Regions from separate parts of the Paenibacillus sp. Y859 genome, predicted to be linked through region 3. Evidence: predicted binding sites of a transcription regulator. Region 3 holds the regulator's gene; each other region holds the start of a gene.
The links. The regulator Rex, encoded in region 3, represses fermentation and respiration genes when NADH is low (regulators of the CRP and FNR family bind a similar motif). The targets are predictions, from matches to a motif close to TTGTGAAATATTTCACAA.
Positions count from the first base shown of each region.

Region 1: adhE (bifunctional acetaldehyde-CoA/alcohol dehydrogenase) is a predicted target of Rex. The motif match lies at 1,181-1,198, and genes of this name have one in related genera.
Region 2: pflB (formate C-acetyltransferase) is a predicted target of Rex. The motif match lies at 9,664-9,681, and genes of this name have one in related genera.

Region 1 covers NZ_JBXCIZ010000002.1:410,198-420,685, reverse strand. The annotation lists gene adhE (bifunctional acetaldehyde-CoA/alcohol dehydrogenase) at 1-1,105, opposite strand, end outside; gene AC1TO8_RS06790 (Crp/Fnr family transcriptional regulator) at 1,424-2,140, shown strand; gene AC1TO8_RS06785 (formate/nitrite transporter family protein) at 2,241-3,026, opposite strand; gene nirD (nitrite reductase small subunit NirD) at 3,112-3,432, opposite strand; gene nirB (nitrite reductase large subunit NirB) at 3,497-5,938, opposite strand; gene ric (iron-sulfur cluster repair di-iron protein) at 6,160-6,879, opposite strand; gene AC1TO8_RS06765 (winged helix-turn-helix transcriptional regulator) at 7,043-7,360, opposite strand; gene AC1TO8_RS06760 (sugar phosphate isomerase/epimerase family protein) at 7,603-8,571, opposite strand; gene AC1TO8_RS06755 (Gfo/Idh/MocA family protein) at 8,627-9,709, opposite strand; gene AC1TO8_RS06750 (sugar phosphate isomerase/epimerase family protein) at 9,702-10,469, opposite strand.
Region 2 covers NZ_JBXCIZ010000002.1:421,553-432,040, reverse strand. The annotation lists gene AC1TO8_RS06825 (metal ABC transporter solute-binding protein, Zn/Mn family) at 21-971, opposite strand; gene metG (methionine--tRNA ligase) at 1,150-3,120, opposite strand; gene yidD (membrane protein insertion efficiency factor YidD) at 3,512-3,763, opposite strand; gene AC1TO8_RS06810 (stalk domain-containing protein) at 4,055-6,142, opposite strand; gene pflA (pyruvate formate-lyase-activating protein) at 6,534-7,274, opposite strand; gene pflB (formate C-acetyltransferase) at 7,322-9,583, opposite strand; gene adhE (bifunctional acetaldehyde-CoA/alcohol dehydrogenase) at 9,845-10,488, opposite strand, start outside.
Region 3 covers NZ_JBXCIZ010000002.1:655,597-666,084, forward strand. The annotation lists gene AC1TO8_RS08180 (tetratricopeptide repeat protein) at 1-499, shown strand, start outside; gene dinG (ATP-dependent DNA helicase DinG) at 638-3,499, shown strand; gene AC1TO8_RS08190 (redox-sensing transcriptional repressor Rex) at 3,534-4,208, shown strand; gene AC1TO8_RS08195 (amidohydrolase) at 4,177-5,484, shown strand; gene AC1TO8_RS08200 (cell wall elongation regulator TseB-like domain-containing protein) at 5,526-6,065, shown strand; gene AC1TO8_RS08205 (hypothetical protein) at 6,566-7,096, shown strand; gene AC1TO8_RS08210 (AAA family ATPase) at 7,089-8,591, shown strand; gene AC1TO8_RS08215 (3-hydroxyacyl-CoA dehydrogenase family protein) at 8,726-9,598, shown strand; gene AC1TO8_RS08220 (acetate/propionate family kinase) at 9,595-10,488, shown strand, end outside.

The sequences.
Region 1 (10,488 bases), 250 kb from region 3:
CGCGAGTAATACCTTGTTCGGCATTTTTCACTTTATAACAAGCTAACACAGGACTTAATTTCTCAGCAGACAATGGATACTTCGTACCGACGCCTTCAATTTCTGCTACCAAGATCTTCGTTCCAGCTGGAACTTGAATACCAGACAGTTCTGCAATCTTAACTGCAGATTGACCTACAATAACAGGGTTGACTGCACATTTGTCTACGTTCATAGCGCCGACTGTCAGCTTAGCAACCTCTTCTTTATTTAGGAAGTAACAGCCATTTGCGATCATCTTTTTCTTTACTTGATCGAAGATAGGTTCTTCTATAATAACAGCTTGTTCAGACGCACAGATCATACCATTATCGAATGATTTCGAAAGAATTAAGTCTGTAACTGCTTGATCAATATCGGCACTCTTCTCGATGAAGCAAGGAACGTTACCAGGTCCTACACCAAGCGCCGGCTTACCACAGCTATAAGCTGCCTTAACCATTGCAGAACCACCTGTTGCTAGAATAAGAGCAATACCTGGGTGATTCATAAGGATATTTGTTTTATCCATCGTTGGCTCTTCAATCCATTGGATACAGTCGGCAGGCGCACCTTGTTTCACGGCTGCTTCTAGTAATATTCTTGCTGCTTCACTACTGCACTTTTGTGCGGATGGGTGGAAGCCGAATATAATTGGATTACGAGTCTTAATGGATATAAGCGCTTTAAACATCGTTGTTGCAGTTGGGTTCGTCACAGGAGTGATTCCCATTATTGTACCGACAGGCTCAGCGATTTTTTGGAAGCTGTCATATTGGTTATCTTCGATCACGCCTACTGTCTTATCATTCTTTATGCTGTTATAAATGTACTCTGTTGAGAACATATTCTTAATGATCTTATCTTCATAAATACCTCTGCCTGTTTCTTCCACTGCTAATTTGGCTAAGTACATATGTTGGTCTGAACCAGCGAGTGCCATTGCTTTAACAATTCCATCAATTTGTTCTTGATCCATCTTCATAAACGCTGCTTGTGCTTTATCTGCCTTGTCAATTAGAGATTGAATATATCCCTCTGCCGTCCCTTGTATCTTCTCTTGGATAACTTCATTTTTAACTGCCATTTCATCTCATCCTCCCAGTAAATATATGGTTATCTCTTTCTTGATTTCATCATATCATAGCTCTTTGAAAATTAGTAGTGAAATATTTCACAATCATATAATTATTTTTCATAGCGCTTACATTTCTATTATGTCCGTTTTTACCCATTTTGCAGACTTTATCAATATTTCTCCTTATTAACCTCACTTAAAAGTGAAATTTATCACAAAGTTTTATAATTCGCCACTATTAAGGGTATTTATTCCCCCACAAATGTGATTTTTAAGGGTATAATTAGTTTAAATTTAACAGAAAATTTAGGATAAGGGGTTAAGACTATGACTGCATATATCAATGTTATCGAAGCCCGTGGAAATACAAGCTGTTTTTCTGAATCCAATTTTAATCATCTACTAGTCGCTATGAAGGATCGCATTATTCCTGAGGGATCACATCTTTTTTGGGAGGGTGACTTGTCAGATAAACTTTATTACATCAAGCGTGGTCGGATTAAGTTGACCAAATCTACAGACGAAGGTAAAGAACTTATACTATATATGTATCAGACAGGAGATTTGGTAGGTCAAGCCGATCTATTCTTCAGCACCAAACATAGCTTTAATGCTGAAGTGCTCGAAGAAAGTGAAGTTGGTGTCATTGAACATAAAGATTTGGAAATGTTGATCTGTCAGCATTCTGAATTCTCTATTGATTTCATGAAATGGATGGGCATCCATCATCGTCTAACACAGACTAAATTTCGTGATTTGATGTTGTATGGTAAGCCAGGTGCCCTTTGCTCCACTTTAATTCGACTTGGTAACACGTATGGTGAGAAGCAAGGAAACAATATACTCATTAACAAAAAAGTGACCCATACCGATTTATCCAACATGATCGGCGCCACTCGTGAAAGTGTCAATCGGATGCTTAGCGATTTACGTAAAAAAGATGCTGTAGAATATGATGGCGGACTGATCGTTATTAAGAATCTTACTATGCTACAAGAGATCTGCCACTGTGAGCTTTGCCCGGCTGAAATTTGCCGGATATAGGAATACAATACGATTTCAAGGACGCCTAACGGCGTCCTTCTTCATGACAAAAAGACGACAAGCCAGTTCTCGATGGCTGTCGTCTTTTTGTCAAAAAACCTTATTTCTTTTTACTCCGTACAGGTGAAATAAACCAGTATGCCGTACCTACGAACAGACCTCCACCTACAATATTCCCTAATGTAACAGGGATCATATTATGCAACCAGCCCGCAATTGAAATAGTCTCTGGGTGATTGGGTAGTAAAGTCGCCAGACTGAGCAGCGTCATATTAGCGACACTATGCTCAAATCCACTCGCAATAAAGGCAAATAGGCACCACCAGATGAGTATTAATTTCGCAACTTCTTCTTTTGCACGCATTGCCATCCAGATCGCCAAGCATACTAACCAGTTACAAAGAATCCCCCTAAAGAACAATTCCATAACAGGCAGATTCATCTTTTTTGCGGTTGCCGCAAAGAGTAAGTGCTCCGCAGGGATGTCCTTGAATAACCCTGCACCTAGAACTAGTAAACTCAGCACAATAGCACCTAATAAATTCCCTATAAATACGATAGTCCAGTTCTTAAGCGTATCCCTAATAGTAGTCTTACCTGCCAGTGTACTTACCACAAAGAACATATTATTTCCCGTAAATAACTCTGCACCAGCAAATATAACTAATGTAAGTGCAATCCCGAAAGCAGCTCCCATAACGAGCGGTTGAAAGGCAGAGTTGATTGCAGCTAAGGGTGCACCTAGTGAGAAGATTAGAATAATCCCAATCCCTATATAGGCACCTGCTAATACAGCAGCTATCATGTATCGTATTAGACTTTCATTCATTTTTTCTTTTCTCTTAACAGCTGCCTCTACGATGGTTTCTACACTTTGTGTATACAGGTGGATCACCTCTTCAATGAGTATAAGCGACATCAATGTGATGGATTACTATACCTTGTCTATTTGGATTTGTAATCCATCATCATTATAATCCGATTTGAATTTCTCCATTCTTCACAATAACAGGATACGTCGCAACTTGTCCTGTATCTGGCGCTTGCACCTTACCGGTAATCAAATCAATTTTCCAGTCATACAAAGGATCATAAATATAATGTCCGGATACAATCCCCTCGGCCAATGGGCCTCCCTTTGGGTGTGGTGACTTGTTCGCTACAGCATATACATTCCCGTCCGTTGTACGGAATATAGCGATCTCCTGATCTTCAATAATAACAACTCGGCCTAGTTGCACCAAGCACTCATCAAGCGAACCTACAGAATAATAATTCGTTGTCATTTCCATTCGAGTAATCTCCTCTCTAAATAACACTTACAGTGCGAGTTTTGCACAACCTCTGGTCACATCATTATTTAACAGCTGTTGCCGTTGTATGATCTTCAAATAATGCTGTACGTGTTTTGTCATCATTAAGCATCTTTTTCCATGGATCTTCCACTTGTTGTAGAGCAATTTCAATTCGTTTAACAAGTTCCTTACGATTATCCTCATTGTCCAATATAACAGATTGAATCTGCTCAAGACCGATCCGCTCTACCCATTCGGAAGTTCTTTCTAGATAATTACCCGTTTCCCGATAGTATTGCATAATAGCTCCACAAATTTCAATCAGTTCTGCATCTGTCTTCACTTTACAGAAGCTGTCGGCAATCCGCGGCTTGATCCCGCCATTACCTCCGATAAAGACTTCCCATCCTCCATCATTACCTACAATACCGATGTCTTTCGTACAAGCTTCCGCACAGTTTCGCGGACAACCATTCACAGCGTATTTAAATTTCGCAGGTAAATCCAGGCGTTCGAATTTACGTTCTAATAGTTCTCCCATAGCCATAGAATCTTGTGTTCCAAATCGACAGAATTGGGAACCGACACATGTTTTGACCGTACGTAACGATTTAGCATATGCATAACCGGAAGGCATATCAAGTTCTTCCCATACTTTTGGCAGGTCTTCCTTCTTTACGCCAATGAGATCCAGCCGCTGCCCACCCGTAACTTTAACAACCTTAACATCATACTTCAAAGAAACATCCGCAATTTTCTTGAGTGCCTCTGGTGTCGTTACACCACCATACATCCGAGGAACGACCGTATACGTTCCATCTTTTTGAATATTCGCATTCATTCGTTCGTTAACAAAGCGCGATTCTTTCTCATCTTCATGAGTCTCAGGATTTAACATGTTCAAGTAGTAATTGATTGCTGGGCGGCACTTGGAACATCCCTCTTGATTACTCCAACCAAGTACATTCATGACCTCACGAGTTGTGGATAATCCTTTAGTGGTAATCTCTGCAACTATTTCATCCCTATTGAGTGTCGTACAATCACAAATACCTTCTTTCGTAGCTGTCTTGAATCCGTCCCCTAGAACATACTGTAAAATTTGTTCAACAACGGGCTTACATCCTCCGCATGAACGAGTAGCTCCCGTACAAGCTTTAATTTCATCTACCGTCGTTAAGCCTTGATCTGTAATTACATCGACAATCGCCTTTTTAGTAACGCCATTACATCCGCACACAATCTCATCATCTGCCATTGTCTCTATCGATGATTGCTTATTAGCGCCGCCCCCACTGCATCCAGTTCCCATGATCGTACTATAAATATCATCCGTCATTTCAGATTGTTGCTTAATCAATTTTTGTAAATTTGCAGACTCTGTTACATCACCGAACAGCACAGCTCCGACAATGACATTGTCACGCAGAAGGATTTTCTTATAGGTTCTTTTCCACTCATCTTTAGTAGAAATCACGGTATGTTCAGGTCCTTCAACAAACTCACCTGCAGAGAACACATCGACACCAGATATTTTAAGCTTCGTCGCGACAATAGAACCTTCATAAGGAGATGTGGCAACTCCACATATATGCTTAGCCAATACATGTCCTTGTTCAAATAAAGGCGCTACGAGTCCGTAACACACTCCCCGATGTTCCGTACACTCACCGACGGAATACACATCTTCTAATGAAGTACGCATGTAGTCATCTACAACAATACCTCGTCCTACTTCCATATCACTAGCTATGGCAAGCGCTATGTTCGGTTTAATACCTACCGCCATCACAACAAGATCAGCATCCAAAATACTTCCATCACTGAAACGCAATCCACTTACTCGTTCTTCTCCAATTAGCTCTGAGGTTTGTTTGCCCATAGCAAATTTTATCCCTTGACGTTCCAATTCTGCCTGCAACATTGAAGAGGCACTACGATCTAATTGGCGCTCCATAATATCTTCCATTAAATGGACAACCGTTACATCCATCCCTAGATTCACTAGCCCTTTTGCCGCCTCTAGACCTAAAAGCCCGCCACCGATGACAGCGGCCTTCTTATACTTCTGAGCAGCATCCATCATTTGGTTACAGTCATTAATATCTCTGAAACCGATAACTCCATCTTTATCACTCCCAGGAATCGGTAATATAAAAGGATTCGATCCTGTCGCGATGATGATCTTATCATACGTCTCCGTCATACCATTGTCCGTAGTCACTAGCTTATTTGTCGGATCAATATGTGTCACCGTCGTTGTCGTGTGCAGTGTAATTTGATTATCTGAATACCAGTTCCAATCATTCAATACAATATCATCGACCGTCTTGCTACCTTCCAGTACGTAGGACAGCATGATTCGGTTATAGTTAGGATGTGGTTCACTACCAAATACCGTAATATCAAATGAATCACTAAGTTTTAATATTTGTTCAACTGTACTTATGCCTGCCATTCCATTCCCAATCACCAATAGTTTGTCTTTTTTCTTTTGTTGCATGTTTGGAAACCCTCCTTCTGTTCCTTACCTTATAATATAAGTTTAACATCTTAATAAATATAGATTGTGATTTGATTCACATATAATGTGAATATTATCACATATATGTTCACATTTTTAACTATATCCATCTGTTTTTAACGTCAATTTCATTGACATCAACAGAAACAGCGAAAAAGGATAGATTTGGATTCTCAATCTCTATCCTTTTTCACTATCCATTAAGCTTGAAAACGTGGAAATAAAATATTGTTCTCCAAATGCACATGTTCAAATGTCATACGCTCTAGCTCTGCTAGTCTTTCATACGTGATACGATATGTAGTACACGCGTGAGCTGGAGGTATGAAATCATTCGTGATTTCCCTGATCTCTTTTAAAATATCGCCAGCTTGGTCATGCTCATCTTCTAATTGCGCAATTGAATCTTGAAGTTCTTTACTTGTAGACTCTTCAAATTGTTGTTCTAGAGCAACCATTCGTGGGAAGAATCGTTCTTCTTCATCCGCTGTATGCTCAAGCAACTCATCTTTTAATCTTGTATACAGAACGTATAATTGTTCCAAATGTAGATCATGATTGCCATGAACTCGGTTAACTCTCGTAACATTCTTATATATTTCAGGAAGTTCTTCACGTAAGTAATCATGATGTTTTCTTACAATGTAATCAATCAATGATGGAGAGTCCATTTCTACGAAATTCTTCATACCATCCTTATCACCGTCTAGACCTGGGTGCTTAGCAACTAATTGATTTAACTCCTCTACTACTTGATCAATGTCCAGACCTCTTTCCTGAACGGCATCCATAAGTGGGCGCTTACCACCACAACAGAAGTCAATTTTATGAGCGCGGAAATAATCACTAGCCTTTGGAAACTTTATAACAATATCACTTACGATATGATCAGCGCTGAAAACAAGAGCTTCAACCGACATGATTCATTCCTCCTAGGTATCTTTTCAAGTCTTACCTATTCAGGCTATACCTAGGAGGACAGCAGGGTTGTGATTGTAATCACGAGGGAAATTAAAAAAAACCTCATTTCAATTAATGAATGAGGTTTCAAAGTCGATACTTCTACTCGATTTTTCGTTTCGCTTAATCGATCCAACTCTCTGCCCAAGATTGGATCTGATCCATAACAGGCTTTAACCCTCTGCCTTTATCCGTTAATTCATACTCAATACGCACCGGCGTTTCCGGATACACATGACGAATAAGTATTCCTTCTAATTCCAAGTCCTTCATTCGTTCTGATAACATTTTATCACTCATGGAAGGAATTAAATTAGAAATATCTTTAAATCTCTTCGGTCCACTCATCAGTCCCTGAATGATTAACCCATTCCAACGCTTGCCCAAAAAAGAGAAAGCCGTTTCAAATCGCGGACACATCTGTATATGATCAATCTCCATGACCCCTTCACCTCTTTGTAAATATACTTTAATATCTGGTAAATAACTTAATCATATCATCAGAAAGCTTTCGTTTAGTAAGTATATTTCATTTTACCACATTCATCATTTTTTTAAAACATTCAATTGGAATTTTCACAGTATACTCCGTCTATTTTCAACTTTATTTCTCTAGTTCTTATATAAAAAACGACTACCTTTCGGTAGCCGTTCTCCATTTACTCTCAGAGTGCAAAGTATTTCTATACCCACCACATATCGCCAAGCGGCTCTTCAATGAGAACTTGTTGAAGATTCTGAACTGCCTTAGAGAAGCCTTCCTCAACGGACATCAGACCATCTTCATGTTCAATACTTACGACATAATCATAACCAACTAAACGCAACGCGCTCATGATATCAGCCCATGTTTTGATGTCATGACCATAACCTACGCTACGGAACTGCCAAGCACGATCAAGCATTTTCTCATAGGATTGCATATCCGTAAGACCATGTTTATTCACATTAATTGGATCAATCACCGTATCCTTCGCATGGAAATGATGAATCGCTCCTTCACGACCTAGAATGTGTATAGCCTGTACTGGATCAATACCTTGCCACCACATATGACTTGGATCTAGGTTAGCACCAATCGTCTCACCCGCTGCTTCACGCAGACGAAGAAGAGTAGCTGGTGTATGCACGGAGAATCCTCCATGAAGCTCAAGTCCGATTTTTACATGATGATCTTTAGCAAATTTAGCTTGTTCAGTCCAATAAGGAATAACCTTATTCTCCCATTGCCATTTCAATATCTCTTGAAAATCATTCGGCCAAGGCGCAACCGGCCAGTTCGGATATTTAGCATCCTCGTGGTCACCAGGGCATCCAGAGAAAGTATTCACTACAGGTATTTCAAGCTTCTCAGCAAGTAGAACCGAATTCACGAAATCATCGTGATCCGCCTTCGCTAGATGCTTCTGTGGATGAAGCGGATTACCATGACAGCTAAGCGCACTGATCGTAAGTCCACGTGATTCTACTGCTCTTTTGAAATTCTTAAGTTCTGTCTCATTGTTCAGAAGATCCGCTGGGTTACAATGTGTCTTCCCTGGATTTCCACCCGTTCCAATTTCAACAGCCTTCAGACCCTTTGAAGCTACATAGTCTAACGCATCCTCTAACTTACGACCACCGAACAACACCATAAATACTCCTAATTTCATTGTTACTCCCCCTTATTCTCATTCATACTTCCTAATAGTATAGACTTTTTAGAATTTATTCAAAATATACAGCTTTACCTGTCTTAGCAGATTCGTAGATCGCTTCTAAAATTTCAGTTACGACCAGTGCTTGTTCAGGTGTAACGACAGGTTCTGTATCATCAATAACCGCTTGCAACCATAATCTTGCTTCACGATCTGAATCAGATTCCGTTTCTCCAGAGTAGAACGCAACGCCACCAGCGCCCAAATCTACTTTTGTCTCATATAGACGACTTAAGTTCTCACCATTAATAGTCAGACCATCCTTCATATCTGCTCCGCCTTCAGTACCCGCAAGTATCGTCTTCGCTTCGCTGAAATCACGTACATTCAGAGCCCAGCTGGATTCAAGTACGATAGTAGCTCCATTCTCCATCGTAATGAAACCGAAGGCAGAATCTTCTACTTTGAATTCTTTAGGATCCCATGGTCCAAAAGCATTCGCTGCATTCTCACGATGTCCAAGCTTGTGGAAAGTCGATCCCATAACACTTTTCGGTTTGTAATTATCCATCAACCATAATGTCAAATCAAGTGCATGCGTACCGATATCGATAAGCGGACCCCCACCTTGCTTCTCTTCATCAAGGAATACACCCCAAGTTGGAACAGCACGACGGCGAGTTGCCAATGCCTTACCATAGTATACTTCACCTAGCTCACCATTCTCACACAATTGCTTCAAATGTTGACTATCATCACGGAATCTATTCTGATATCCAATCGTAAGCTTTTTACCTGTACGCTTTGCAGCTTCTAGCATTTCTCTTGCTTGTGCGGCTGTTTTGGCCATTGGCTTTTCACACATAACATGTTTGCCAGATTCAAGAGATTCAACCGTGATCTCAGCATGAGAATCGTTCGGTGTACATACGTGAATAACATCGATACTTTCATCCTTAAGTAACTCACGGAAATCAGTATACACTTTGGCACCCTCAACACCGTATTTCTCTGCCGCTTTGTCTGCACGTTCTTGAACGATGTCACAAAAAGCTACCAATTCTGCATTGGATTGTTTCGCAAGACTCGGTAAATGTTTACCTGTAGCAATTCCTCCACAACCGATAATTCCAATCTTCAATGTTTTAGACATGTAAGATTCCTCCATCTTTCATGTTGTGTTTTATCCAATTCATACTTGTAGCAATACACTCAAGAGGTGGATTCAGACAGAAATCTTGTTCTACTATAATCCATTCTGCTCCTACTTGATCAGCAGCTTCAGCAATGGCAGCTAGATTGACTTCACCTTGTCCAAATTCAACGGTTAGTGGAGAGCCATCCTCTTGTCTCTTTACATCTTTCCAGTGGACAAGCGGTAATCTATCCGCATATTTATGAATATACTCTATAGCATCAAATCCTGCAAAGTGCACCCAGCATGTATCCATTTCAACTTGAAGCAAAGTTGCTGGCACTGCTTCATACATTGCATCAAATACAGTCTTCTCACCATAAGACTCCGTGAATTCGAAATCATGATTATGATACAGAAGAACCATATCTTGTTCTTTACACTTCTCACCAATAATCTTAAGTTTTGCGAATACATCATCCCATTGGCGTTCTTCTTCAGATAAATAAGGAACGATAATGTACTTATTACCAATTTCTTTATTATACGTAATAATCGAATCCAAATCATCCAGCATACTTGCGTATTGCGTATGTGTTCCAATAGCTACAAGACCATTCTCGTCCAGCAACCTTTTAACTTCAGAACTGCTACGTCCAAAGAAAGTATGAAATTCTACACCTTTGTAACCAAGTTCAGCTATTTTTTTTAGCGTACCTTCAAAATCTTGTTCCATTTGGTCGCGAACGGTATAGAGTTGTAATCCCACGTTCAGCATGACTGATCCACTCCTGTAT
Region 2 (10,488 bases), 230 kb from region 3:
TCTAAAATAAGTTCTAACCTTTATTTTAAGGCTATAATTAAATTTTGCAAATTTTTCTCCATTAGCGTAAAGTAATCTTCTTTATTCTTTTCCTGCTCTTTCGTTAAACCCTCTACTGGATTGAGCACCATCGTCTCTACCTTTGCTTCACCAGCTAAGGTCTTCGCAATTCGATCAGATACCAGTTCCTCGAAAAAGATATATCGGATACCCTTTTCTTTCACCAAATTAGCTAAATTCATAATATCTTGCGCACGAGGTTCTGCATCAGGAGAAAGTCCCATAATCGCATATTGCGTTAATCCATAATCACGCGTCAAGTACCCGAAAGCTTGATGGGAAACAACAATTTCCTTCTTCGCTAGTTTCGCTAATTCTGATTCGAATTTATGATCTAATTCTAGCAATTGATCCTTCAATCCTTGATACCTTTGTTCGTATTGAGTTTGATTACTTGGATCAGCTTCGATGAAGCTATTCCTGATATTCTCAGCCATGATGAGTGCAGACTTTGGACTCACCCACGTATGTGGGTCGATATGATGCTGTGCTACCCCTTCTGCATCCTCTGCTTCGTCATGGTCGCCATGGTCATGCCCATCGTCCTCAGAGGATTCTATAAGCTTTATACCTTTGCTCACTTCCACCGACTTTACTTTACTATCTTTATTAAGTCCTTTTAGAAAGTCGGGAACCCATCCTTCTAATCCAGCACCATTATACATAAACAATTGAGCTTTCGACGTATTGATAATTTCTTGACTTCTCGGTGTCCAATCATGAGGTTCCACACCAAATGGAATTAAATTAACGACGTGAGCATCCTCTCCACCAATAGCTTGAGCAAATACATAGATTGGATAAAATGTAGTCACGACATTCACTTTACCTTCTTCCATAGTCCCGTTGGAGCTACTCCCACATCCAGTTACCATCATCGTAAGAATTAAACCTACAATGAATGTGATCATCCTAATACTATTCTTCTTCAAGTTAAGTTTCAGCTCCGCTTTTATTAATCGTAATCATTACTGTCTGATTATAAAGGTAGTAAGATTCAATTGTCAACAGAAGAAACATGACATAAAACGGTATCCCCACGAGAGGATACCGTTCACTTATGACATAAACAATAAACATCTAACCTATTTATTTCACAATGGCTCCATTTGGCATTTCATCTGGAACGGTTGCTAAGGTCAACTGATCTCCATGCGATGCCGCTAGAATCATACCTTGCGACAATTCTCCTCGTAATTTGACAGGCTTCAAATTAATAACACAAATCACTTTGCGACCTACTAATTGTTCAGGAGTGTAGAATTTAGCTATACCAGATACGACCTGACGTTGCTCAAATCCAAGATCGAGTTGAAGTTTCAATAGTTTATCAGCCTTTTTCACCGGTTCTGCCGCAATCACTTGGGCAACACGAAGCTCAACTTTGGCAAAGTCCTCTATCCCGATTTCTTCACTATGCTCGATCGGTGCTTCATCCGTTACTCGCTCAGCCACAGCTGCTTCTGCCGCCTTCACTCCTCCAGACATCGCCTCTGCAATATAGGCAACTTCTTGCTCTACATCTAAACGTGGGAATATTGGATCTCCTTTGACTAACTTCGTTCCACTTGGGAATAATCCGAAGATTTTACCACTATCCCAAGTCGTTAGTTCTCCTTGCTGTAATCCAAGTTGCTCCCATATTTTATGCGGCGCTTGGGTTAAGAAGGGCTGTAACAAAATGGATGCAATCCGTAAACTTTCGACAAGATGTGTCATCACCGATGCTAATTCATTTAATTTAGAATCATCTTTGGCAAGAACCCATGGCTGCGTTTCATCAATATATTTGTTACTCCGACTTACAAATTGTCCAATGACAGTTAATGCAACGGAGAACTCCATGTTTTCCATAGACTCTTCCACTTTATCATAAGTTTCCTTTGCAGCTTCTTCCACCGCTTGATCGAATGGTGTCACGCCTGCTTGATATGTCGGTACAATCCCATCAAAGTATTTATCTACCATAGCGACCGTACGATTTAGGAGGTTCCCCAAATCATTTGCCAGGTCCGAATTGACTCGTTCCACGAAGCTCTCAGGTGTGAATGTTCCGTCTGAACCGAAAGGCACTTCACGCAATAAATAGTAACGTAGAGGATCCAATCCATATCGACTGATCAACGTCACAGGGTCTACAACGTTTCCTTTCGATTTGGACATTTTACCATCTTTCATCAATAACCAGCCGTGAGCGAACACCTGCTTAGGTAACGGTAGATCCAATGCCATTAGAATAATTGGCCAATAAATCGTATGGAAACGAACAATTTCTTTACTCATAAGGTGTACATTTGCCGGCCAATACTTGTCAAACAACTCTGTATTATCTGAGCCATATCCTAGGGCAGTGATGTAGTTAAGTAAGGCATCAATCCAGACATAGATAACATGTTTAGGATCACTTTTAACTTTGATCCCCCAGTCGTAAGTCGTACGTGATACAGCTAAATCTTCAAGACCAGGCTTGATAAAGTTATTAATCATCTCATTCTTACGTGATACAGGCTGAATAAAATCAGGATGGTCCTCATAATGCTTCAATAGCCGATCAACGTATTTACTCATCTTGAAGAAATAGCTCTCTTCCTTCACACGTTCCACAGCTCTACCGCAGTCAGGACAATTCCCATTGACAAGCTGACGTTCTAGGAAAAAGGATTCATCTGGCGTACAATACCACCCTTCATACTCCCCCTTATAAATATCACCTTGTTGCAGTAGACGTTCAAATACATCCTGTACGATCTTCTTATGCCGTTCTTCTGTCGTACGAATGAAATCATCATTTGAAATATCTAGCGTTCCCCATAATTCCTTAATTCCAGCTACGATATCATCTACGAATTGTTGAGGTGTTTTGCCTGCTTCTGCCGCTTTACGCTCGATCTTCTGCCCGTGCTCGTCTGTACCAGTCAAATAACGAACATCATAGCCACGAAGCTTCTTATAGCGAACCAATGCATCCCCCGCTACAGTAGTATATGCGTGCCCAATATGTAGCTTATCGCTCGGATAATAAATAGGAGTCGTTAAATAAAATGTTTTCTTCTCAGTCATTTACGATCATTCCCTTCAGATTAGTCGTTCATGGATCTTGATTCGTAGAACCTAAAATCACCAAAAAACTCCCATCCCTATATGGGACGAGAGTTATCTCACGTGTTACCACCCAAATTCCCTATACCTTTACAGGTAGTAGGCTTCATCAGTCCCGTTATATAGAAACGAGAACTGTCCATTAACGCTGGAACACGTCATCCCCTTACGTAACATATCCTCAGATACCTTACTGCTCGAAGATAATTCCTCCCGGACCATATTCTGAGATTCACTTATACTGGTTTGCAGCTTATTCCCCAGCTCTCTGTGTTAAGTGTACTTCTCATACTTATCCGTTCCTCAGAAATCAACATATATTGTCTAATATACTTAAGTGCATCGTTATTTGTCAAGTTGTCCCTTCCCCAGCCTTATCTTTCCGCTGGGGTACTAGGTCAACGCCACCAGGATGAAAAGGATGACATCTTGCTATCCTCTTCATCGCAAGCCAAGTTCCCTTAGCCGCACCATGTACCTCTATAGCTTCAAGAGCGTATGCAGAACATGTTGGATAGAACCGACATGTCGCTGGTTTCAAAGGTGAGATCACTTTACGATAAACGACTATAGGTCCCTTCATCACTTTACGAGCAAGAGTCATTGATATCAATCTCCATTCATACCCGCAGAAGCCACCTTACCATCCTCTTCCATCAACTGCTGGCAATCCTTACAATATACTACTTCTAATAATGCTACATTATGATGTCAGCGTCAATTCTGTAGCAAATAACAACCAGATTGATTCCGCTATAGCCATTAGAATCGCCTCTTGATTCTCAAGAGATTTTTTTGAGATCAATGGCTAGCTACGACCGTTTTCCGTCTTCACGAAAAAATAAAGAGACCTCATACTTCTACGAGGCCCCTTATGATTACTACAAATATATTATTACTTTCGTTCAGGCATTTGTGAAAACACTAGATTCACTGGCAAATTACTACCTGGAGCAGCTGTGAACCAAATCTCAACGCGTTGCTCTTGTGCACCTGTGCGATAAACGACACTATTGTCATAAGGAGTCATGAGTGATCCTGCGACCCCACTGCCATCAGGAACAGATACGATATTCCCATTCACCAAGATCATTCCCGAATATTCTCCCCCACGTGGATTAAACGTGATCAGTGTATTCGGAGCTACTCGGTTCATATTAATCTTATACATAACCCCAAAGTTACCCCGATTGGACTCTACCTCACCTGTCATAGGGTCCACACCAACCAGATTGGGATCTCCGTTATTATCGCCCAAAGAAATACGGGCAGGAGTTAAACCAACTACATCATCGTACTCAATAATACGTGTTGAATCAGAATATGTCCCACGAGTATGAACATCTCTTTCAAGATCCATTAAGTACGGAAGACTCACAAAAGGATCTTTATTCGCTTCAAGCATGATGACTGTATATTCAATAGGTGAATCACTAGCCACATCAGCTAATAATGAAATTACTTGCGTCGGAGTCATTTTAAGTGCATTTAGTTCGTTCAGAATAATTTTGCTTTCACCCGGAGCAATCGAAACGGACTCTTTCACTAAAGGATTTTGCATGGATTGGAAATAACGTTGTACCGACAACTTACCTACTAGTGCTGCATATATATTCGGACCAGCAAATCCAGAATCCAGAATATCAATCGTTGCTGGTAATTCATTCTTATTCGTAGCTATGACATACATTTTCACATCAACGGCCAAAGCATTAACGTGATGAATCATAAAGCGCGCTTTTCCTTCTGACGTCTCACGGTAAACCACACCTTCGGAATAGACTGTTTCAGGGCTGTTACTACGTAGCAACGTTACCGGTTCTGAAGACACTCTATACGGCACCTGATTCATCGCAGGTATATTGGCACCATCAAATCTGTATTGACCTCCGATAGGTATAAATAATTGATTGAAATCTGGCTCACTGTATAAGCTTTCATTCGTAATATTAATTGTTTTCTCGTAATGTCCTTCTGCACCATATCCATCTGTTACCTTCAGTTGAATCTTGACTGGACCCGCTTTAAAGAAGGCCATCTGTTTGTTCATCCAGTCTCTTTTTACAATATTATTCTCATCATCCGTACTTTGATCTTTTATTGTAATGAGTTCACCCATTTTATACTCATCTTTATCTGTCGTAAACATAGCCACAGGTGGTAAATTAGGGGCTTTGACTACGATTGTCAATGAATATGGATCGCTCCATTCTCCGTTACTATCACGCACAGAATAAGTTACCTCGTGAGTTCCAATCTCCTGAAAGATATCTTCCCGCCCTTCCCAACGTTCCTCAACGATAGGCAGTCCTTTAGGCGATGATGCGTAAGTTACATAAGTCACCGTTGTCTCTCCTGCAACAACCACCTTTTGCTGGATCGTAAACGAAGCAGCCGGCTTTGTTACAAGACTAAGAACAACCCTCTTTTGTACGCCATCATAGATATAAGGAATATTGAGTGCTTGTGTAATAGACGTTAATGGAACCATAAATATATTATTGTCCTGATATGCCGCTCCTTTCATTTCTTTCGAAACACCATTCACGGTATACTTATTACTGTCGGTTTTGAATCGTAATTCATTATCACCACTTATAATAATAGTTTCTTTAGTCGTACTGTTATACGTAAGATTAAGACCAATACGATCTACCATTGAACGAAGAGCAACATAAGAAACACCCTTCTTCACCGTCATAGGCCGACTCGCTGTATATGTCTTGCCATCTTGAAACATTTCAGCACTGTTTATCATCATGATTAATTCATTTGAATGAACTGAAGCACTTTGTGTTTCATCTGTTTCGATTTCCGAGGAAATATTCGAAGGTGTAGTCTCATCAGTATCTGTTCCATATACCGCTTGAGTAACTGCTTCGCTTTGCTCTACTGGAGTGGTACTTTCTGCATTTACTGGACTAACTAACATAATTTGCGTTACTGTAAAAATTGCTAAAAAGGTAATCTTCTTGAAATTCATTAGTATGCTCCCCTATTCCCTATTTCTGACTAATTCTAATTCTTATCTCACATTAGTAATAGACGCAATCTAACACAAAAGGTTGCTAATAAGCAACAATGTAAATACAACTATTTAATACCTCGCACATTCCAAACCTCTTCAAAAGATTATCTACCCTGCTGCACAAGTAGAAACGGCAATACCGTCCTTTTTCAAAGACGGCACCCGTTTCAGCGGAAATATACGGAATAGAGTATCAAGAATCAATTTCATAATTACGCAACCCGATATAACTGCATCGGCGATTATGAAATTGATTCAAGTGAAACTTATACTTTCTTATATTTCAAGAAAAAGAGGATGCCCCTCAACCCTGTTTCAAGGTTTCTGGGACACCCCCACTATTAAACTAATTTACGACATATAGTTGCTTACGACCTTCTTCAATAAGACGATAGGCACGCTGAACTTCTTCTTCCGTAGGAGAAGGAACACCCTGTAGTGGATATTCTTTACCCATGGCTTCCCACTTGTAGACACCCATCTGATGATACGGTAGAATCTCAAATTTATCTACTCCATTTAGCGTTCCAATAAACTGACCTAGATGGAGAAGATCCTCTTCTTGCTCATGAATACCTGGAACATACACATGGCGTATCCACATCTTATGACCATGTTCTGATAACCACTGTGCCGTTTTGAGCGTCTTCTCATTACTTCTAGCAGTTAACTTGATATGTTTCTCATTATCCATGTGTTTGATATCTAACAGTACCAAATCAGTAACATCCAGTAAATCTTTAATTTTATCCGGATCATTAAATCCGTTACTATCTAAAGTCGTATGAAGATTCCAACGTCTCTTAACTTCCTTAAATAATTCAGCAACGAAACGGGATTGTAAGCTAGGCTCGCCTCCCGATACCGTAAGACCGCCTCCAGACGAACGATAGTAGCTGATATACGGCTCAATCTCTGATAAAGCTTCTTCAACAGTCATTTCTTTGCCCTCATTCATCCCCCATGTATCGGGGTTATGACAGTATTGACATTTCATCAGGCAACCCTGCATAAATAGGACAAAGCGGATACCTGGTCCGTCAACCGTCCCGAAGGTCTCCAGAGAGTGTACATGTCCTTTAATCATATGAAGTCACCCCTCCCGCATCCGCTGTCTTAAAAGTATATTACTAATTACATCGCACCGTGGAATGTGCGATTGATAACATCCAATTGTTGTTCACGAGATAATTTAATGAAGTTAACTGCATATCCTGAGACGCGAATCGTCAATTGCGGATATTCCTCTGGATGTTCCATCGCATCCATCAATTGTTCACGATTAAATACGTTGACATTAAGATGGTGCCCACCGCTGCCAAAGTAACCGTCCATCATTGCAACAAGATTGGATTTGCGTGTGTCTTCTTCTTTACCCAATGCTTTCGGTACGATAGAGAATGTGTTAGAAATACCATCCAAGCTATCTTCATATGGAAGCTTAGCAACAGAGCTTAGCGAAGCCAAAGCACCTTTCTTATCGCGTCCGTGCATAGGGTTAGCACCTGGTGCGAATGGTTCTCCTGCTTTACGTCCATCTGGTGTAGTACCTGTTTTCTTACCATAGACTACATTAGAAGTAATCGTCAAGACTGATTGTGTTGGCAACGCGTCACGGTAAGCTTTGTTCTGACGAATCATACCCATGAACGTCTCAACTAATTCAACAGCAATGTTATCTACATTATCGTCATTATTACCATAGCAAGGATATTCACCTTCAATGATAAAGTCAACAGCGATCCCTTGCTCATTACGAATTGGTTTGACTGTAGCAAATTTGATCGCACTAAGTGAATCCGCTGTAACAGATAGTCCCGCAATACCACAAGCCATTGTACGAAGAATATCACGATCATGCAGAGCCATTTCAATTCTTTCGTAAGCATATTTATCATGCATAAAGTGAATAACGTTTAGAGAGTTCATATATAGCTTAGCTAACCATTGCATCATAGGCTTGAAACGTTTCATTACTTCATCATAAGTGAGAACGTCGCCAGTAATTGCTGGGAATTCCGGTCCAACTTGCGCTCCAGATTTCTCATCTACACCGCCGTTGATTGCATACAACAAACATTTAGCAAGGTTGGCGCGAGCACCAAAGAATTGCATTTGTTTACCGATGCGCATTGCGGATACACAACAAGCAATACCGTAGTCATCGCCATAGATTGGACGCATAAGATCATCGTTCTCATATTGAATGGCACTCGTCTCAATAGATACTTTAGCACAATATTTCTTAAATGCTTCTGGAAGTTGTTCTGACCATAACACTGTTAAGTTAGGTTCAGGAGCTGCTCCTAAGTTGTACAATGTGTGCAGGAAGCGGAAACTGCTCTTCGTTACACGAGTCTGTCCATTGACAGACATTCCTCCGATGGATTCTGTGACCCATGTTGGATCTCCACTGAACAATTCATTATAGTCTGGTGTGCGAAGGAATTTAACGATACGCAACTTCATAACGAAATGATCGACCAATTCTTGTGCTAGTTCTTCCGTCAAAGTACCTTCTGCTATATCACGCTGTACATATATATCAAGGAATGAGGATACGCGTCCGAGGGACATCGCAGCACCATTTTGTTCTTTAATTGCAGCCAAGTATCCAAAATATACCCATTGGAATGCTTCTTTAGCTGTCTTAGCAGGTTCAGAAATATCAAACCCATGCATATCGGCCATCTTCTTCAATTCAGCAAGGGCACGAATTTGTTCTGAAAGCTCTTCACGTTGGCGAATAACAACTTCATCAATTACATCAACTTCTAATTCATTCAGTTCACGCTTCTTGTCTTGAACCAAGAAGTTAATACCATACAGTGCTACGCGACGATAATCACCAATGATCCGTCCACGGCCGTAAGCATCAGGAAGTCCTGTAATAATACCGGCTTTACGAGCCGCTCTCATGTCTGATGTATAAGCATCAAATACACCTTGGTTGTGAGTTTTACGGATATCAGTAAATGTTTTAATAATATCTTCGGAAAGTTTGAATCCATAAGCTTCACAAGCGTCAATCATCATGCGAATGCCGCCTTGCGGTTGAATAGAGCGTTTGAACGGAGCATCTGTTTGTACACCAACAATTCGCTCCTTATCTTTGTCTAAATAGCCTGGTTGGTGCGAGACAATCGTAGCCGCTGTATTGACATCAACATCTAATACACCACCGTTATCTCTCTCTTGCTTCGTTAAGTCCGATACAATTTTCCACAGTTCTGTTGTATTCTGCGTTGCTCCAACTAAGAAGGTTTCATCACCAGCATAAGGTGTAATGTTTTTGAATATAAAGTCATTCACATCGACCTTTCTAGACCATTTCCCCTCTTTGTAACTTCTCCAACCTGACTGTACCTTCTTCATTTCTTTTTCAATAACCGACATAATAATCCCTCCATCTATATATTTATATTTCTGTTAGAGATCATGAGTTTGAAGGTATCTCAGGTCTCTTGGATCCTAGAACGTAATTTTTTTCACAACCAATATAAGTAATATTATTCTAGAATCTTTATCTATCATTAGCTTACTTTAAATACTAGTAAATAACTGTGACAAACATCACTTTTGAGGTGATATTTGTCACGTTAAATTAAAACTTATTCAATTATACTTATTAGCTATTCTTTTGCTATTGATGCTGCTTTATTCGAATCTTCCGTAGAACGCATCTCTATACACATCTGCAAGTTCTGTAACTAATGGCATCTTAGGATTGGCTGTTGTACATTGGTCTTCAAAGGCACGATCTGCCAAGTATTCAACACCAGCTTCAAATTCCTTAGGATCGAACCCTAATTGTTGGAACGATTCCTCGATACCCAGCGTTTTGTTCATTTTACGAATAGCATTAATTAAGCTATTAATACCTTCTTCAGTCGTACGTGCAGGCAATCCGAGGATGCGTGCAATTTCAGCATAACGTTCGTCAGCTACAAAGTGTGAATATTTCGGGAATGCTGCGAACTTCGTTGGTTTCTTGGCATTGTAACGAATGACGTGTGGCAACAGGATTGCATTCGTACGACCGTGAGCTGTGTGGTATTTACCACCCCATTTATGCGCTAAGCTGTGGTTAATTCCTAAGAATGCATTGGCGAATGCCATCCCCGCAAGGGTTGATGCATTATGCATTTTCTCACGAGCCAGCTTATCACCTTCCAATGCCGACTTCTCAAGATATTGGAACACCAATTGGATCGCTTTAATCGCAAGCCCATCTGTGTAGTCGCTAGCCATAACGGATACATAAGCTTCGATGGCATGTGTTAATACGTCCATACCCGTAT
Region 3 (10,488 bases):
GATTATTGAGGAATGGCTTTCCTTTGAAGACAAGATGGGTATCTTTCGGGAATATACGTTGTTACCGCCCATTTTTCCTTTAGGTACTACACCTGAAATGGAGACAGAGTCTTTTGTGAGAGGACAAGGTTACTTCCAATTAATGATGTATCGTCAATCTATACAGCAATTTTCCGTAATTATATCGGATGTTCCCGACAGTTTGCTTGCAAGAACGTATATAGCGATGGCGCATCTTCACTTAGATGAGACGACGGAAGCGCTCAAGCAATTCCAATGGATCCTCCCCATAACTGAACATAAGAGGCTAAAAGCAATGATCTATAACGCAATTGGTTGTATACAGTTTAAACATTCAGACACGGTGAAAGCACAGGAGTACTTCAGATTGGCATTGCAAAATGATCCTACACTAGCCGATCCAATCGTGAATTTAAGAGTGTGCAGCGACAATTGTGGCCAACTCCAATATGGAAGTCAACTCATATCATTGAACTAACGGGAAGACGATAATAAGGCGATGCCTGCAAAGCGTGAGCTACGAGGCGTCGTCTTTTTTTTGCACCACATATAATGAATAAAATGAGAACTTCTGTTATGCTGTAAAAGAGACTGGATTGAAAGGGAATAATAGAACATGAAATTTGCTGTACTGGATTTTGAAACTACGGGTAACCAACCCGGTGATGAGATCATTCAAGTGGGACTTGCCATTATTGAGGAAGATCAATCGATATCCCGCGTATACGGATCTTTCGTTAATCCGGGTATCCCCATTCCTCCTTTTATTAGTAAATTAACTGGAATATCCAATAGTGACGTTGAGAATGCTCCTTCCTTAGAAGAAATGATGATGGAGTTAGTTCCCTTATTAGATGACGTTGTTCTGGTAGGTCATAATATCGCATTCGATTTCAATTTCTTGCAAAATTCACTTGATCGATGTGGTTATTTGCCATACGCGGGAAGACTGCTTGACACTATCGATTTTCTGAAAATATGCTTTCCGTCATTAACGACTTATCAATTAGGGCTTGTATCCTTGCAATTCGGTATTCAGCATGACCGGCCCCATCAAGCGGATAGTGACGCACTGGCTACTGCACATGTACTGTTGAAATGTTTGGATGAATTGGTCAGTCTTCCACTAATCACTTTACAGCGCCTGAGTGAGCTATTTACAGATGAGGACAGTGATTTAGCCTGGTATTTCGACGCGTTATGTAGGGAGAAAGAGAAGGAGCCTGCACAGGATCTGGAAAGTCATACATTTTATCGTCAATTGGCTTTGGCAGTTGAGGATTGGACGGACATATCAACACCACGAGATGATGCAGATGATAACCCTCTGAAGAACATTGAATTTCCACAGTATCTTGAGCAGATTGAGGAACGACTCCGCTCAATTATGCCACAGTATGAAGCCCGCGAATCTCAAAGTATGATGTTCACTGAGGTTATGAATGCACTAGAGCAAGAGAAGCATCTCCTTATTGAAGCGGGAACAGGAACAGGGAAATCTCTAGGGTACTTAATACCTGCTATTTATCAGAGTGTAAAGCGCGAACAGAAAGTTATGGTAAGCACGCATACGATCAACCTCCAGGAGCAGTTGCGAGAGCGAGATATACCACTATTGACTCAAGTTGTTCCTTTCCCATTTAAAGCGGCAATTTTCAAGGGGAGACAACATTATTTGTGTTTGAGAAAATTTGAACATAAAATAAATAGAAGAGACTTTACGAATCCTAAAGAGGATTTGATCTTAGCTGCGCAAATGATGGTATGGTTAACGCAGACTGAGACAGGTGATGATGAGGAACTGAATCTAGGAGCCCGTGGTGGGGACTTCTGGGAGACGGTGTCTAGTGACACGGATTCTTGCTTGGGACGCGCTTGTCCATGGTTTCGTAAATGCTATTATCATCGTGCTAAACATGAAGCGGGTGTAGCGGACGTTGTGATTACCAATCATTCGAAGCTATTCTCAGATGTAAAGGCAGGACATCAGCTATTGCCTGCTTACGAATATTTAGTTATAGATGAGGCGCATCATTTAGAAGAAGTCGCTGGTAAACACCTAGGCCTTCATATAAGGTATTTCAATGTGATCCACACGTTATCACGACTTTACAAAGATAACCGAAACGGTCAATTTCCTGTTCTACGACAACAGCTACAATCTTCAAGCGATGAGAAGGCCGCCGACTGGGCACTATTGACTGATCGTATGAGTAGTGATTTAGTTGATGTGAAGGAACATTGGGATAGACTAAGCGATATGTTATTTGCTCTGCTTCCTGAACGAAGTGATGCTGCTCCAGGGGATACGGGGCAGTTCGTCCTACGTTTGCAGCCTGCGAAGAAACCGAAGGATTGGGAAGTGCTGCAAGAGATAGAGAATCAGATCTATGTAACGCTGGGCGAAGTGATTCGTAGTTCGGATAAAATGATCAATGAAATCAGAGAAAATCTAGAGGATTTTAATTTTGAAAGTTTGCTCACGGACATCAGTGGCCTTGTGAAAGATTTAGCTTCCCAGCGTGAAGGCTTACATTTCTTTGTATCACTTAACGATGCAGGAAATGTATACTGGATGGAGGCTAACGGTCACTATCGGAGTAAATCCCTACAGATGTATGCGGTTCCTGTAGATGTAAGTCAGCAGCTAAAGGAAGTATTCTTTGATAAAAAGAAAAGTATTATTCTAACTTCAGCTACGTTGTCAATCGACAAATCCTTTCAGTATATGACTGAAAACTTGGGGCTTCAGGAAGCTTCGGATCAAGATCGACTGGTAACTGTGCAATTGCCGTCTCCTTTTCGCTATCGTGATCAGGCATTGCTGATTATCCCGCGTGATTTCCCAAGTGTGAAGGGAAGTATAGGCGACGCGCTCTTCGTCGAAACACTTGTTAAATCACTGGCTGAAACAGCTATCGTTACACAAGGTCGAATGTTAGTATTATTCACTTCATACCGTATGCTTCGGCAAGTGTATGAGCCTTTAAGTAAAGCACTCTCCTCTACGGATATTGCGGTACTAGGACAAGGTGTGGATAATGGAAGCCGAAGTAAGTTGATCCGCCGTTTCCAGGATAGTAGTGCCTCGGTACTTCTAGGAACAAACAGCTTCTGGGAAGGGGTAGATATTCCAGGAGAAGCACTGACTTGCTTAGCTATTGTTCGACTTCCTTTTCAGCCTCCTAATCATCCACTTGTAGAGGCGAAGAGTGAACTTTTACAGCAACAAAAGAAAAATCCTTTCATGAAGCTTTCAGTACCTCAAGCAGTTATTCGTTTCAAACAAGGATTTGGACGATTAGTGCGTACGGCGAGTGACCGAGGAATCGTTATTGTATATGATACACGGGTGATTGAATCTTATTATGGGAAGTACTTCCTATATTCACTACCTGGTCCTAAGATGGAGCATATGTCAACGGATCAAATGGTTCCAAGAATTTCGGAATGGTTACAAGACGGACACCGTCCTTGATCAATGTATTAGCTATTCATTAGGAGGAGCAAATATGAAATCTGATAAAATTTCAGAAGCTGTTGTACGCAGATTACCTATTTATTTGCGTTATCTGACAGAACTTCAAAGACGGGAAGTAGCTACAGTCTCTTCACAGGAATTAGGTCAAAAGCTAGACTTGAATCCTGCGCAAATTCGTAAGGATCTTGCTTATTTTGGCGATTTTGGTAGAAAAGGCATTGGGTATGACGTAGCTTATTTAATTGAAAAAATACGACATATTCTTAATTTGGATCAACAGATCAATGTTGTTCTAGTAGGTGCCGGTAATCTAGGCCACGCTTTATCCAATTATAATGCTTACTTGAAAGAGAATTTAAAGATTGTCGCCGTATTTGATGCATATCCAACGAAGATTGGAACGCGTATTAATACAATAGAAGTTCAACCTATGGATGAACTTTTCGATACAATTAAGAAGCATAATATTCGCATTGGAATCATTACCGTTCCTGAGCAAGAAGCTCAGGATGTTGCCGATAAATTGATTGAAGCAGGAATTGGAGCTATATTGAATTTCGCTCCAACGATATTAAAGGCCCCGGCGGATGTTCGTATTCATGCAGCTGATTTCACTACGGATATGCTTAGCCTTGCTTATTATTTGGTTAATGGAAAGGGAGATTCAGACGAAAATGAACAACAAAATTCAGAAGTGGATCATTAAGAATGGTACGTTCGCTGTTCTGAACAATGAACAACCTGTATTGAAGGGGTATATGCTCATAGAGGATGATTTGATCACGTATATTGGTGAAGACAAGCCGGTAGTTGATGAAGATATTCCAGAGGTGGATGGTAGCCATTTGTTGTTCTTACCAGGTCTTGTCAACACACATGGACATGCTGCTATGTCATTGCTTAGAGGCTATGGCGATGATCTTGCGCTACAAGTATGGTTACAGGAGAAAATGTGGCCAATGGAAGAGAAATTCACCCCTGAAGATGTCTACTGGGGAGCTTCCTTATCTGTGTTAGAAATGCTTAAGGGTGGTACAACGACTTTTCTAGATATGTATGATCACATGGATCAGGTAGCTAAAGTAGTTCAGGAATCTGGAATTCGCGGCGTCCTAACTAGAGGTGTTATTGGATTATGTTCTGCGGAAGTCCAACAACATAAGCTTCAGGAAGCGATCTCTTTTGCAAAAAATTGGCACGGACAAGCAGAGGGTAGAATTACGACGATGATGTCGCCACATGCTCCTTATACATGCCCGCCAGATTACTTCGAGAAGTTTGTACAGGCTGCACATGATCTCGATCTGCCGATGCATACACATATGTCGGAGACGCTAAGTGAAGTAGCACAGAACGTAGCAGACTATGGTCTACGTCCTGTTCAACATTTGGAGAAACTCGGCATGTTTACACGTCCTTCGATTGTTGCGCACGGTGTACATTTGAATGACGAAGAGATTGAGATTCTAGCAACTCATCAAGTTGGCGTATCACATAACCCAGGAAGTAACTTGAAGCTTGCGAGTGGTATTGCGCGTGTAACAGACCTATTGAAGGCAGGAGTACCTGTATCGCTTGGAACAGATGGTCCAGCAAGTAATAACAATCTGGATATGTTCGAAGAGATGCGACTGGCTGCCCTCATTCACAAAGGGATATCTGGGGATCCAACAGCTATTCCGGCTGCTGAGGCGCTGCGGATGGGTACTATTTATGGGGCAAAGTCATTGTTTCTAGATACGGTAGGAAGATTGGCTCCGGGTATGAAGGCAGATTTCATTGCACTAAATACGGATCAGGCTCATTTCTTACCCCACACGGATTTCATCTCACACTCGATCTATTCTGCGAGTGCCAAAGATGTAGAGCATGTATGGGTTGATGGTAAGCAAGTTGTGAAGAATGGTGCTTGTCTTACTCTAGACGAAGAGCGTATACACCATGAAGCGCAATCTGCTTTCGAGGGCTTACTTAACCGTTAAGGTATTAGTTACTCCTTATTCCTGAAGAGAGGAAGTTCAGGTTGAAGAAGAATAAGAACAAGAACAAGTATATGGACAAGAAGAAGATCATTTGGCTAAGTGTCGCTGTCATCATCGTGTTGCTATTCGGACTCTATCGCTATTACATATACATTATGCAGGATCAATGGAGTCAGGAAGCTGTGGCTATTGCTGCAGCGAAGGAGCATAGTGAATTAACTCAAGTTACTCGTACCTCCAAATCGGTCTGGAACAATGTAGTCTGGGTCATTGAAGGTAAAGATCAGGACGATCAGAATATGATTGTCTGGGTCCCATTAACGAGTGAGTACGAAGTGAATGATACCCCGAAAGCGATTCAAAGTGAACTATTGAAGGATGGGTTATCCAAAACCCAAATGATGACACTTATCGAAAAGGAACTTTCGAATATAAAGAAAAAACATTTGCAACTAGGTCTTTTCAATGGAACAGCTGCCTGGCAACTGTTCTACAAAGAACAAGACCATTATAATTATCGCTTCTATCGATTCAGTGATGGTATGCAAATAGGCGAACAATTTACATTACCGAACCGTTAGATCACGTTAAATTACGCTAGATCAATAAACCAGTTGAGTCATCCTTTGAGGATGACCCAACTGGTTTTGTTGTTTGTTTGTGTGTGAGGTCGGGTAAGCTCGGATGGGCCCTGATGGGGTTGATTGCTGATTGGTGAGTGCTGAGTGCGAGGAATACCTGTAAAAGGACACTTAATTAGTAGGAAAAGTAGGGTGTAGCAGAATTAGATGTAATAATGGCAGTTAAAAGTGGCGAAAACGATAAAAAGTGGATTTTTCTAGTAACTAGATACCATGAATACAACTAAATTTAGCTTTAGGAGGATTCGTTCGAATTTAATTGCGCTTTATGCAACTGCGTGATTGGTGGAGGCGATTGTCGCAATCTTTGTGACATCATTTAAAAAATCCATATATTTTCAGAAGATAAATGTATACGATATGATATACTAATTCATGTAGTGAATATATACGAAGTTGATATACTCTACCCAGAATGACTTGCGAAGGGAGATAGTTATATGAAGTTACGATTTATTCCGATTGCACTATCGGTGGTCATTTCAGGTGCGCTCTTATTTGGTGGGTGGTTCGGTTATCGGCAGGTAGCTCAGCAGAATCCGCTTCACAATATAGTTAAAGAATATGAAGGTGTTAATCAGCACGAATTGAAAATTACCAATAATGAGATCGTTGTGAATCTTGATGTTATACCTGGGACGAAATTATCAGGATTAGTTCAACAACTTACGACGGAAGGGAAATCAATTATTGGAAAAAAGACATTAAAGCTCGATATAGTTGATCACTCGAACGATACATTAGATGAGTTCTGGGATCAGGCCATGTTCCCTGTTGCAGAAGCGATGGAGAATAAACAATATACACAGATTGTTGAGAAATTAAACAAGATGGAACACAATACAACGGTAAAAGTAACAACCGAAATGGATGCTAAGAATGTGTATGTAAGTCTAACTGATGGAGAGAGTAGTAAGTTTATTATCTTGCCACGCGAGCCAGGGGTATTGGGGGTGTGGAATAATGCCTAAGTGGGGCAAAGAAATATTGATCGGATTTACTCCGGTACTCCTTATCTTTCTTATTTATATTGGTGTGAATATTGTTCCTATTCTACTCGTCGGAGCGTTTATAGTAGTTATACTAACCTTTGTGAATAAGCGTGGTGGCTTAGCAGTAGGTGCAATAGCAGATCGGAAGCGCAAGAAGAAAGTTCCAAGCAAGCTAACTTTTGATGAAATTGGTGGACAGGATCATCCGAAAGAGGAATTGATGGAAGCTCTTGATTTTCTCATTAGACATGAAGAAATTCAGAAATTTGGTATTCGCCCATTAAAGGGAATATTACTGACGGGTCCACCAGGTACAGGAAAGACATTGCTTGCAAAAGCAGCTAGTCAGTATACGGATTCTGTATTTGTTGCTGCATCAGGCAGTGAGTTCGTTGAGATGTATGTCGGTGTTGGTGCGGGGAGAGTGCGTGATTTATTCCGTGACGCGCGAACACGTGCGATGAAGGAAAACAAGAAAAGTGCAGTTATATTTATTGATGAGATTGATGTCATCGGTGGTAAACGTGAAGGTGGGCAACAGCGTGAGTATGATCAGACTTTAAATCAGTTATTAACGGAAATGGATGGCATTTATAATTCTGAAAGTCCTAGAATATTACTCATAGCTGCAACTAACCGCAAGGAAATGCTAGATAGTGCGCTTCTTCGCCCAGGACGATTCGACCGACATATTCAAGTGGATCTTCCGGATAAAAAAGGACGAAAGCATATTCTTGAAATCCATGCAAATAATAAGCCTATTCACGCTGACACCAATCTGGACAAAATTGCAGAAGAGTCCTATGGATTCTCCGGTGCCCAGCTTGAAAGTATGATGAACGAAGCTGCCATTTATATGATGAGAGAGAATAAGTCCCAAATTGAACAACGACATTTATCAATGTCGATTGATAAAGTGATGATGGGTGAAAAGACAGATCGTGAATCAACGCAGGAAGAGAAGAAGAGAGTGGCCATTCATGAATTAGGACATGCCATCATGGCTGAAATTGTCCGCCCTGGAAGTGTGAGCCAAGTAGCACTAAGTCCACGAGGTCAAGCTCTTGGGTATGTCCGCCATAATCCTCAAGAGGAGCAGTATCTGTATACCAAAGCATTTCTAGAAGAACAAATTATGATTGCGCTAGGTGGAGCTGCTTCAGAAGAAATATATTACGGTGGAAGAAGTACTGGATCGAGCAATGATTTCGAACAGGTACTGAATATTGTTCAGACGATGATGAAATCAGGATTAACTTCACTAGGTATCGTTAACATGCAAATGGTGACTACAGAAGAGTTGATGAAAGAGAATAACATTATTTTGGAACAATTAATGACACGTACTCGGGAGGCTCTTGAACAGCACCGTAATATCTTTGATCAGTCACTGGATATTCTTTTAACTGAGGAAAATCTAACGGGAGAACAATTTCGATGTCTATTTCGTGAATATTCCCTTTTACCAGCATAAAACATGATGCTGGTTATTTTTTTTTACTTTTGATCCGTGCTAAGATATTATTAGATGTTGGAGTGGAATAATATATTTTTCGACAAGAAGGGTATATTACCGAATATAAGGACAAAAAGGGAGTTGCATACCGAATGTTATTCAAAAAAATTGGTGTCATCGGCGGTGGCACGATGGGGCAAGGTATCGCAGAAATGCTAGCTACAAAAGGCATTGATGTATTGCTCGTTGAGAAAGATGTAGAGACGTTAAATTATTCTTATAATATGATAGAAGTAAGTCTCGACAAACAGCTTGAGAAATGGGGAATCACCCAAGCAGAGAAGAAGCTGATCTTAAGCAGAATTCATAAAGTTGTTCATTTCGCTGAACTGGGTTCTTGTGATATGGTGATTGAGACGATTTATGAAGATATTAATGCGAAGAAACAAATATTCTCACAATTAGACCAAGTGTGTCCTAACAATATAATTCTTGCTAGTAACACGTCTACACTAAGTTTAACTGAACTTGCAAGTTCCACGATGTATCCTGAACGTGTTATCGGGATGCACTTCATTCATCCGGTTGGTAAAGTAGATCTAGTTGAAATCATCCGTGGGTTGAAGACGTCAGATATTACTTTCATAGAAACAAAAAGATTCGTAGAAGAAGTAGTGAGCAAAAAAGGTGTCATGATATATGAGTCTCCTGGATTTGTTACTTCGCGCTTATTCTGTTTGTTAATTAATGAAGCATTACATGTTCTTCAAGAAGGAGTTGCTTCTGCAGAAGATATCGACGATGCTATGCGTATAGGGTACCAATTCCAGAATGGTCCGCTTGAAATGGCCGACCGTTTCGGTCTTGATTCAGTTCTAGCAGCACTCGAAAGAATGTTCCGTGAATTCGGAGAATTGAAATATCGTCCTTCCACCATACTTAAGAAGATGGTTCGCGCAGGGAATTTAGGGGTTAAAACAGGTGAGGGGTTCTTCAAGTACGATAAGGATGGTGACCGGTTATGAAAATTCTAGTTATTAATGCAGGAAGTTCTTCTTTGAAATATCAATTGTACGATATGACAGACGAATCTGTTCTAGCTAAAGGTCTTGTAGAACGGATAGGGATGGATTCATCGATCATGACACATAGCCCTACTGGAGGACAGGAAGTAACGGAGGTCCAGGAGATTCTAGAGCATACGACAGCTATTCGTAAAGTTCTCTCTATATTGACGGATCCAGTGCACGGCGTAATTAAATCAGTTAATGAAATAGAAGCTGTGGGCCATCGCGTTGTTCATGGGGGAGAATCGTTCAAGGCTTCCGCTATGGTTGATGGAAATGCGAAGTCAGAGATTCGTCGTTTAATTGATTTAGCGCCACTCCACAACCCAGCGGCAATGATGGGGATTTCGGCTTCAGAAGCTAACATGCCTGGTGTACCGATGGTCGTTGTGTTCGATACTGCCTTTCATCAAGGAATGCCTGAGAAGGCTTATTTGTATGCCATTCCGAGAGTTCTGTACAACAAGTACAAAGTACGTCGTTACGGCTTCCATGGTACTTCACACGAATATGTTAGTAAGGCGGCAGCGAAATTCCTTGGACAACCTATCGAGGACTTGAAGATCATTACTTGTCATATTGGTAACGGTGGTAGCGTTACTGCTGTACTAGGAGGACGTTCTGTGGATACTTCCATGGGTATGACACCACTAGAAGGCTTGATGATGGGAACACGTAGTGGTGACCTTGACCCAGCAATTGTACCGTTTGTTATGAATAAAGAAGAATTGACCGTGAATGAAGTGAACTCTATGCTTAATAAACATAGTGGACTCTTGGCAATATCTGGCGTTAGTAGTGATATGAGAGAAATTACAGATGGTTTGGCAAATGGCGATGCCAATTGT